DNA from 2 places in the Caballeronia sp. LZ024 genome. Region 2 is predicted to be linked to the other one. Evidence: riboswitches for the same ligand, from Rfam matches in the RefSeq annotation. Region 2 holds a riboswitch; the other holds the start of a gene.

Region 1 (4,373 bases), on a different contig from region 2:
GTCAGATGCGGAAAGCGGTTGAGCATCACGATGTCGAGCACGGTCGCATCGAACGCATCGTGGCTGCTTTGCGGCATCAGCGCACGACGCCGCGCGAGGTCGGCGGCGCGCCAGTCGTCGAGATCGACGCCATCGAGCGATACCGAACCTGCCAGCGCCTTCGACAGACCGGCCAGCGCGCCGATGAGCGTCGTCTTGCCCGCGCCGTTCGGCCCCGCGATGCACCAGATTTCGCCGGGCGCGAAGGTCTGCGTGAGCGATTCGACGAGCGTGCGGCTCGCGGCCTGCAACATGAGGCCGGTGACGCGAAGGCTCGCGTTCATCGCGGCCTCCGCAGCAGCATCCAGAGAAAGACGGGCACGCCGATCAGCGCCGTGATCACGCCGACGGGCAACTGCGCCGGCGCGATGGCCGTGCGCGCGATCAGGTCCGCGCCCATCACCGCGACGCCGCCGCCGAGCGCGGCGGCGGGCATCAGCATGCGCTGGTCGTTGCCGAACGCAAGCCGCAGCACGTGCGGCACGACGAGCCCGACGAAGCCGATCGTGCCCGCCGTCGTCACGGCCGCTGCCGCCGCGAGCGACGCCACGAGATAGATGAAGAGGCGCAGGCGCACGACGGGCACGCCGAGCGCCTGCGCGGCGGCATCGCCGCGCAGCAGCACGTTGAGCTGCGGCGCGACGGGCACGACGACGACGAACGCGACGGCCAGCGCGACGAGCGCGGTCCACGGTGTCGCGACGCCGTTCAGGTCGCCGGTCAGCCAGAAGACCATGCCGCGCAGGCGGCTCTCCGGCGCGAGCGCGAGCATCAGCGTGATGAGCGCGCCCCAGCCCGCGGCGATCACCGCGCCCGTCAGCAGCAGACGCGGCGAGGCGTCCTGCGGCTCGCCGCGCCACAACTCGCGGCGCGCCAGGCCGAGCACGAGCAGGATCGACAGCAAGGCGCCTGCGAACGCGGCCACGTCGACGCTCCACCACGGCATCGACACCAGCATCGCGCCGAGCGCGAAGGTTGCCGCGCCGCCGGACACGCCGAGCACGTAGGGCTCCGCAAGCGGATTACGCAGAAGCACTTGCAGCAGCGCGCCGGCCATCGCCAGCAGCGCACCCGAGGCAAAGCCGGCGAGCGCGCGCGGCAGGCGCAGGCTCAGCACGATCTCGTCGATCACATCGGACGACGATGCGCGCGCATGCAACAACGCGTCGATCACCCGCAGCGGCGGCAGCGCAAAGCTGCCGAGCGCGAGCGACGCCACGAACACGACGAGCGCCGCCACCGCGAGCGCGCTCCAGATCGCGGCGGCGCGGCCCGCGTTCATGCCGCGCGCGGGCGGGCTCCCGGTGCTCACGTCAGCGCGCACCGTTCGCATCAGAGCTGCCGCCAGCCGATCGTGAGATACGCGCCGCGACGCGGCGTGTTGTACGAGTAAGCGAGTTCATAGTCCTTGTCGAACAGGTTGTCGATGCGCGCGTCCACGTACCACGACTTCGTGATGTCATAACGCGCCGACAGGTTCACGAGGCCGTAGCCCGCGAGCGTCGACTCGTAGTCGCTGCGCGCGCCGCTCACGATCCATTCGCCGCCCACGCGCCAGTGGCCGATCAAGCGATGCGCCGTGAACGCCGCGAAACGGCGCGCGCGGCGCGTGAGTTCCTCGTGATTCGTCTCGTCGACGGGATTTTGCAGCGTGAAGCTCGCGCGCACGTCGGTGGCGCCGACCTGCCCCGCCCACGATCCCTCGATGCCCTGCACCTTCGCGCGCCCCACGTTCTGCGCGATATAGAAGCCGCTGCCATCGGCGACATAATCGATCAGGTTCGAATAGCGCGTCTGGAACGCGGTGAGACGCAGCACGCCAAGCGCCGACGACGCGTACTGCAACGCCGCTTCCACCGAATGACTGCGCTCGGGCTGGATCGACGGATTGCCAGAGAACGGATAGTACAGATCGTCGAAGCTCGGGGCGCGAAACGATGCGGCGTAGCTTGCGCTCGCCTTCCAGTGCGCGTCGAAGTTGTAGCCATAGCCGAGATAGTAGCTGTTCGCGCCGCCGAAATCGGAGTACTGGTCGCGCCGCAGGTTCGCCTGGAACTGGCTCGCGCCGATGCGCCCCACATAACCCGCGAACACCGAGTTCACATGACGGTCGGGCGCGTCGAGCTGATCGGAATCGAGCGTCTGGTCCGTGTGCTCGTAGCCGAAGAGCAGCTTGTGACCGGCCGCGAGCCGCACGTCGTTCTGCCACAGGTACTGCCGGTTCTCCGAGTTGAAGCGGTTCGTATAGACGCCGTTCTGTTCGATGTTCGCGCGGTCCTGACCCTGCGCGATCGTGAAGTGCGTCGTCCAGCGGTCGGTCAGCCGGCCGTTCGCAAAAACGGACGCCGAGCGCACGCGGTCGTGCGATTCGTTGAGATCGGACGGGCGGCCGTAGGCGTCGTCAAAACTGTTGATGCCGTTCGACTGCAAGAATCGTACGCCGCCGTCCCACTTATCCGTGAACGCATGGCGCAGCGTCGCGGCGACGCTTTCGTTCAGATAGCCGTTCGCGTTCGGGTTCGCGCCCGGTGCGAGCGCCGGATCGATCGACGAGAAGCTGTCGGTCTTTTCGCGTGAGACGGTGAAGTCGAAGGTCGTGCGGCCATCGCGGTCGAGCGCGCCGTTCACGCCGAATTGCTGGCGCTGCGTGTGATAGCTGCCGTACTCCGCTTCGACGTTCACGCGCGGCGGATGAGCGCCGCCCTCTTTCGTGAAGACCTGCACGACGCCGCCGATCGCGCCCGATCCGTACAGCGCGGACACGTTGCCGTTCACCACTTCGATGTGGTCGATTTCGTCGAGCATCAGTTGCGAGAGCTGTGCGGCGCCGAGTCCCGCCGACTCGACGCGCACGCCGTCGATCAAGACGAGCGACTGCGACGACGCGGCGCCGCGCACGTAAAGGCCCGAGGTCGCGCCCGGCCCGCCGTTGCGCGTGATCTGCACGCCGGGGGCGAGGGCCAGCAGACCGAGCGCATCGGAGGCGTTGGTATCGGCGATGTCCTGCGCGTCGAAGAGCGAGGTCTGCGCGATCGTGTCGGCGAGCGGCTCGCTTGCGCGCGTCGCGGTCACGACGACGGGCGCGAGCGTCGTCGTCCCTGCATGGCCGTCGGCCGGATCGATGGATTGCGCGGACGAAGCGAACGGCATGCCACAGGCGACGAGCAGCACCGGACGCGCCGCGCGGGCGAAGATTGAAGACATGTGTGAAGCGTTTCCTGTCGATGACGAGCGCGGCCCGCTCCCCGCGGGCTTCATGCGCGTATCGGCACGGCGCGCGGAACAAGGCAAAGCGCGACGCACCCGACTCCTGGCCGGTATCCGGGCTGGCGACAGCATCGTCCCGCCTTCCCGCGCGTTGGCGCAGTGGCATTTAACGTTTGCCTCGGCCGCCTGTTTCAAGTGACGAAAAATGCGGGCAAAAACACGGGCAAAACGTATCGGGGACGACTTGCAACTTGCGTTGCGGTCGCTTACCGTTGCGGGGGCAGCACAGGTTGGCTCGTCCTTGCCGGACTTCGCTCCCTGTTTCCCGTTTGACTGCGTCCGCTTCGAAGGCGAACGCGAGCACCAAAAGTGCGGCAAGTTTAGGAGCCACGCCCGCGAGCGTCAAGAAAGCGGCGCGGATGCAAGAGGTCGGCGCGCGCTGCGATTGACGCGACGCAACGACCCGCTCTATCCACACACGTATTGCGCTGAAGAAATGCGTTTTTGCGCATGAAGGCGTGCTGTTACGTCTCGAAACGAGACATTTATCGGAAGCTCGGTTGAACCGCGCTAAAATGCGAGGTCTTTAGAGGACGCAGCACATGCTCAACGAACTCGAATCACTTTCACAGAACATCGGCCGGCTGATCAAGATCAGCGAGCGCCATCATCAGGCCCACCGCGCACTCGAAGAACAACTCGACCAGGTGCGTGCCGACTTCGCCGCCGTGCAGGTCGAACTCGCGCAGGTGCGCGAAGAGCGCGACACGCTGCAGGCGGAACGCGACGGACTCTCGGCGAAGATCGACGACGCGCAGGTGCGCCTGAACGCCATCCTCGAAAAACTGCCGCGCGCGAAAGCCGCGCCCGAGCCCGACAATCAAATGGATCTCCTTGGCCCCGATGCGTCGGCCGATTCTTCGTCTGATGCGCCCGAACACGCGCACGCCGGCGAGATGAACGGTGAACACAGCCACGGAGAAAAAGCATGAGCACCAAACAGATCGAAGTCTCCATTCTCGGCCAGCAATACCGTCTCGCGTGCTCGGCCGAAACCGAAGACGCACTGCGCGAAGCCGTGGCCCGCGTCGATGCAGAGATGAACAAGGTGCGCAATGCAAGCAGCG
Region 2 (4,373 bases):
GCCGAGCGCCACGTCGCGAGCACGCGTGCACACGATATCGCCGAGTGCGATGGCTTGCGCCCGCGCGAGCGCGAGCGCTTCCTGACTCGTGTTCGCCGCGCGGATCGCGTCCTGCAACGCCTGATCCGCGCCCGCGTCGGCGGCCCACACGGCGAGCTGCGGCAGATCGATGCTCGAATTGCGGCTGTGCAGGTCCATGTGTCCGGCGGCGAGCTTGCTCATCTTGCCGAAGCCGCCGCAGAGGCTGAGTTTGCCGACTGGCGCGCGTCGCAGATGCTTGAGCACCGCGCCGGCGAAGTCGCCCATTTCGACGAGCGCGATGTCCGGCAGTCCGTAGTGCGCGCGCATCGCGTCCTCGCTCTGGTTGCCGGTGCACGCGGCGATGTGCGTGTAGCCGTTGGCGCGCGCGACGTCGATGCCCTGATGGATCGACGCGATATACGCCGAGCACGAAAACGGCCGGACGATGCCGGTCGTGCCGAGAATCGACAATCCGCCGACGATGCCGAGCCGCGGATTCATCGTCTTCTGGGCGAGCGCCTCGCCGTTCTCGACGCCGATCGTGACGTCGAAGCCGCCGGTAAAGCCGTGTTCGCGCGCGAGCGCTTCGATGTGGTCGGTCATCAATCTGCGCGGCACGGGATTGATGGCCGGCTCGCCGATCGCGAGCGCGAGGCCCGCGCGCGTAACCGTGCCGACGCCCGGCCCGGCGAAGAACCGCACGCCCGGTTTCGACGACAGCCGCACGCGCGCGAACACGATGGCGCCGTGCGTGACGTCGGGATCGTCGCCGGCGTCCTTCACCGTGGCCGCTTCCGCGATGTTGCTGTCGCCGGTCCCGTGCCGGCAGTAGACGAGCGGCATGACGACGACCTGCCCCTTCGGCAGCGTGATTTCCGCGCGCTCGCTCGCTTCGCCGCACAGCAGCAGCCGCGCGGCCGCGAGACTCGTCGCGGTGGCGCAACTGCCGGTGGTGTAACCGCTTCGGAGCGGCGCGGGATGTTCGGGCGTCTCGTCACGCATGGCTGGGTGGTCTCGATCCGAAGTCAGCGCTTGAACGCATGCAGCAGCGTGATCGGCAGCGCCTGACGCCAGGTATCGAAGGCGCCGAGCGGCTCGGCCTGCGCGACGCCGATGCGCGTCAGCTCGCCGCCATGCTGCTCGCGCCAGGCGATGAGCGTGGCTTCGCTTTGCAGCGTCACCGCATTGGCGACCAGCCGCCCGCCTGCACGCAGTCGCGACCAGCACGCATCGAGCACGCCCGGCACCGTCACGCCGCCGCCGATGAACACTGCGTCGGGCGCGGGCAGGCCGTCGAGCGCGCCGGGCGCCTCGCCCTCGATCAACTGCAAGCCCGGCACGCCGAGCGCGTCGCGATTGTGTTCGATCAGGCGCTGCCGTGCGCGATCCGCTTCGATCGCGATCGCGCGGCAGGACGGATGTGCGCGCATCCATTCGATACCGATCGAGCCGCAGCCCGCGCCGACGTCCCACAGCAGTTCGCCCGCGCGCGGCGCGAGCCGCGCGAGCGTGATCGCGCGGACATCGCGCTTGGTGAGCTGGCCGTCGTGGCGAAAAGCGTCGTCGGGAAGACCGGGGGTGAGCGGCAGGCCCGCGCCGTCGGCGTTCGCGCGGCATTCGACGGCCACCAGATTCAGCGCGGCGACGCTCGCGTGCGTCCAGTCGTCGGCACGGGCGTCGATGCGCCGCTCGTTCGCGCCGCCGAGATGCTCGAAGACGCTCATGCGGCTCGCGCCGAATCCGCGCGCGGCGAGCCACGCGGCGATCGCGGCCGGCGACGCGCCGTCGCTGCTCAAGACGAAGAGGCGCGCGCCGCGATCGAGCGATGCGTTGAGCGACGCGAGCGGCCGGCCGACGAGCGACACGCTCGCCACGTCCTGCAACGGCCACTGCAACCGCGCCGCCGCGAGCGACAGCGACGACGGCGCGGGCAACACACGCCACGCGTTCGCGTCGAGATGCCGCGCGAGCGTCCCGCCGACGCCGAACAGCATCGGATCGCCGCTCGCGAGCACGACGACCGGCCGGCTCGTTTCATGCAGCAGCGGTTCGACGGAAAACGGCTTCGGCCACGCCACGCGCCGCGCCCGCAGGCGCGCGGGCAGGAGCGCGAGATGCCGCTCGCCGCCGTAGACCGCGACGGCCGCGAGCAACGCGCGACGCGCATCGCGCCCGAGTCCGGCCCAGCCGTCTTCTCCGATTCCCACCACGGTCAGCCAGGGTGACATCCGCCGATCCTCGATTCCGGTTCTTTCATGTTTGACGCGCGCACGCAAGGGCGCGAGAAGCTTGGCGGGCGCTGAAAGCGGGCATAATACCCGCTTAGTCGGTGCCCGTTCGGGCCTAACAGGGAACACAGTGAAACTGTGGCTGCCCCCGCAATTGTACGCAGCGAGTCCGCGCTCCACTGCCACTGGTTTATACCGGGAAGGCCGGCGCGGATGGCGACCTGCCAGCCAAGAGACCTGCCGACACAGTGCTCGCGAGACGCCGATCGGGCGGGGTGTACCGATCCAGCCGTGACCGCGCGAGTCCACACGGGTTACGCTTTGACCACACATTCACACGCACCTGCGGCACCGCGAGCGTCGGCTTGTCCGGGGCTCGCGCGCATCGTGCCCGCGCGCGACGGCGGCCTGTGCCGCATTCGCCTGATGGGCGGCGAGCTGACTTCGGCGGCGGCGCACGTCGTCGCCGATGCCGCCGCGCGCCACGGTTCCGGCGTCATCGAAGCGACCAATCGCGCGAACCTGCAACTGCGCGGCATCCGCGACGACGCGCACGAAGCGCTCGTCGCGATGCTGCTCGATGCCGGTCTCGGCCCGGCGACACCCGGCGCCGACGACATCCGCAACCTGCTGCTGAGCCCCATCGCCGGCAACGAAACGCGCACGCTCGCCGAACAGATCGTCGCGGAGATGCAGCGCGACGTGCGGCTCCATGCGCTCTCGCCGAAGTTCGCGTTGCTGCTCGATGGCGGCGAGCGGCTCGCGATGCTCGATCATCCGCACGACATCTGGCTCGCGGCAATGGACGACGGCGCGCGTTTCGCATTCGGGCTTGCGGGGTGTCCGCCAGTCGCGCCCGACGATGCGCCCGCCATCGGCTCGGTCGAACGATCGCAGGCGGTGCCGCTCGTGCTCGCGCTGCTGCACGCGTTCCTCGGCCTCGCCGCGCCCGAGCAGGCGCGCATGCGCGATCTGCTCGACGCGGATTCCGTCGAACGCGTTCTGGCTGCGCTCGACGTTCCCTTCATGCGCGACGCGCGCGCGTGGCGCCGTGCTCCCGCCGATCCGGCGTTGCGCTTAGGCGCCCATGCGCAAGCCGGGCACGACGCGACGCACGTAGGCGCGCAACTGCCGCTCGGACGGCTGTCCGTAGCGTCGCTGCGTGCGCTCGCGGAACTCGCCGAAACCCACGGTTCATCCATCCTGCGCATGACGCCGTGGCAAAGCGTGCTGCTGCCCGGCGTCGAAGCGGCGCACGCGCCGTTTGTCCTCGACACGATGCGCGCGCTCGGCTTCGCCACTTCGCCTGACGCGCCGCTCGCGCGCGTGATCGCGTGCGCGGGTTCGCCGGGCTGCGCGCGCAGTCCCGCCGACACCAAAGCCGACGCGCTGCGCCTCGCCGACCGCCTGCCGCCGGGCACGGGCGAAGTCCATCTGAGCGGCTGCGCGCGTTCGTGCGCGGCGGCGCGGCCCATCGCGACGACGCTCGTCGCCGTGTCGCCCGGCCGCTACGACCTTTTTCAGCACGCAGCGCAATCGAACACGGACGCGCGCTGCATCGCCCGCAACATCACGATCGAAGAGGCGGCCGCCTGGCTCGCCCGGAGCACTGCCGATGCTTGATTACATTCGCGATGGACAGGAAATCTATCGCCAGTCGTTCGCGACGATCCGCGCCGAAGCGAATCTCGCCGCCATTCCGGCCGACCTCGAAAAGCTCGCGGTGCGCGTGATTCACGCGTGCGGCATGGTCGACGCCATCGACGACCTGCGTTTTTCGCCGGGCGCGGGCGCGGCGGGCCGCGAAGCGCTCGCGGCCGGCGCGCCGATTCTCTGCGACGCGCGCATGGTCGCCGAAGGCATCACGCGCGCGCGGCTGCCGGCGAACAACCGCGTGATCTGCACGCTCGCCGACGCGTCCGTGCCCGAACGCGCCCGCGCGCTCGGCAACACGCGCTCGGCGGCAGCCGTCGAACTGTGGCTGCCGGATCTGGCGGGCAGCGTCGTCGCGATCGGCAATGCGCCGACCGCCCTCTTTCACCTGCTCGACCTGATCGATGCGGGCGCGCCCAAGCCCGCGCTGATTCTCGGCTTTCCGGTCGGTTTCATCGGCGCGGCGGAGTC

What was found. Region 2 has a riboswitch for cobalamin ahead of cobG (precorrin-3B synthase). Riboswitches for the same ligand answer to the same signal wherever they lie in the genome.
Region 1: it holds a riboswitch for cobalamin, as region 2 does, so the genes downstream of both, QCE48_RS03250 (TonB-dependent receptor domain-containing protein) here and cobG (precorrin-3B synthase) in region 2, are expected to answer to the same signal.

What each region holds. Positions count from the first base shown of each region.
Region 1 is NZ_JARUXL010000001.1:666,669-671,041, reverse strand. It holds gene QCE48_RS03260 (ABC transporter ATP-binding protein) at 1-323, opposite strand, end outside; gene QCE48_RS03255 (FecCD family ABC transporter permease) at 320-1,372, opposite strand; gene QCE48_RS03250 (TonB-dependent receptor domain-containing protein) at 1,372-3,243, opposite strand; cobalamin riboswitch at 3,334-3,629, opposite strand; gene QCE48_RS03245 (ATPase) at 3,849-4,238, shown strand; gene QCE48_RS03240 (cell division protein ZapA) at 4,235-4,373, shown strand, end outside.
Region 2 is NZ_JARUXL010000004.1:686,315-690,687, forward strand. It holds gene QCE48_RS25310 (cobalt-precorrin-5B (C(1))-methyltransferase) at 1-1,023, opposite strand, end outside; gene cbiE (precorrin-6y C5,15-methyltransferase (decarboxylating) subunit CbiE) at 1,047-2,249, opposite strand; cobalamin riboswitch at 2,332-2,509, shown strand; gene cobG (precorrin-3B synthase) at 2,637-3,872, shown strand; gene QCE48_RS25325 (precorrin-8X methylmutase) at 3,865-4,373, shown strand, end outside.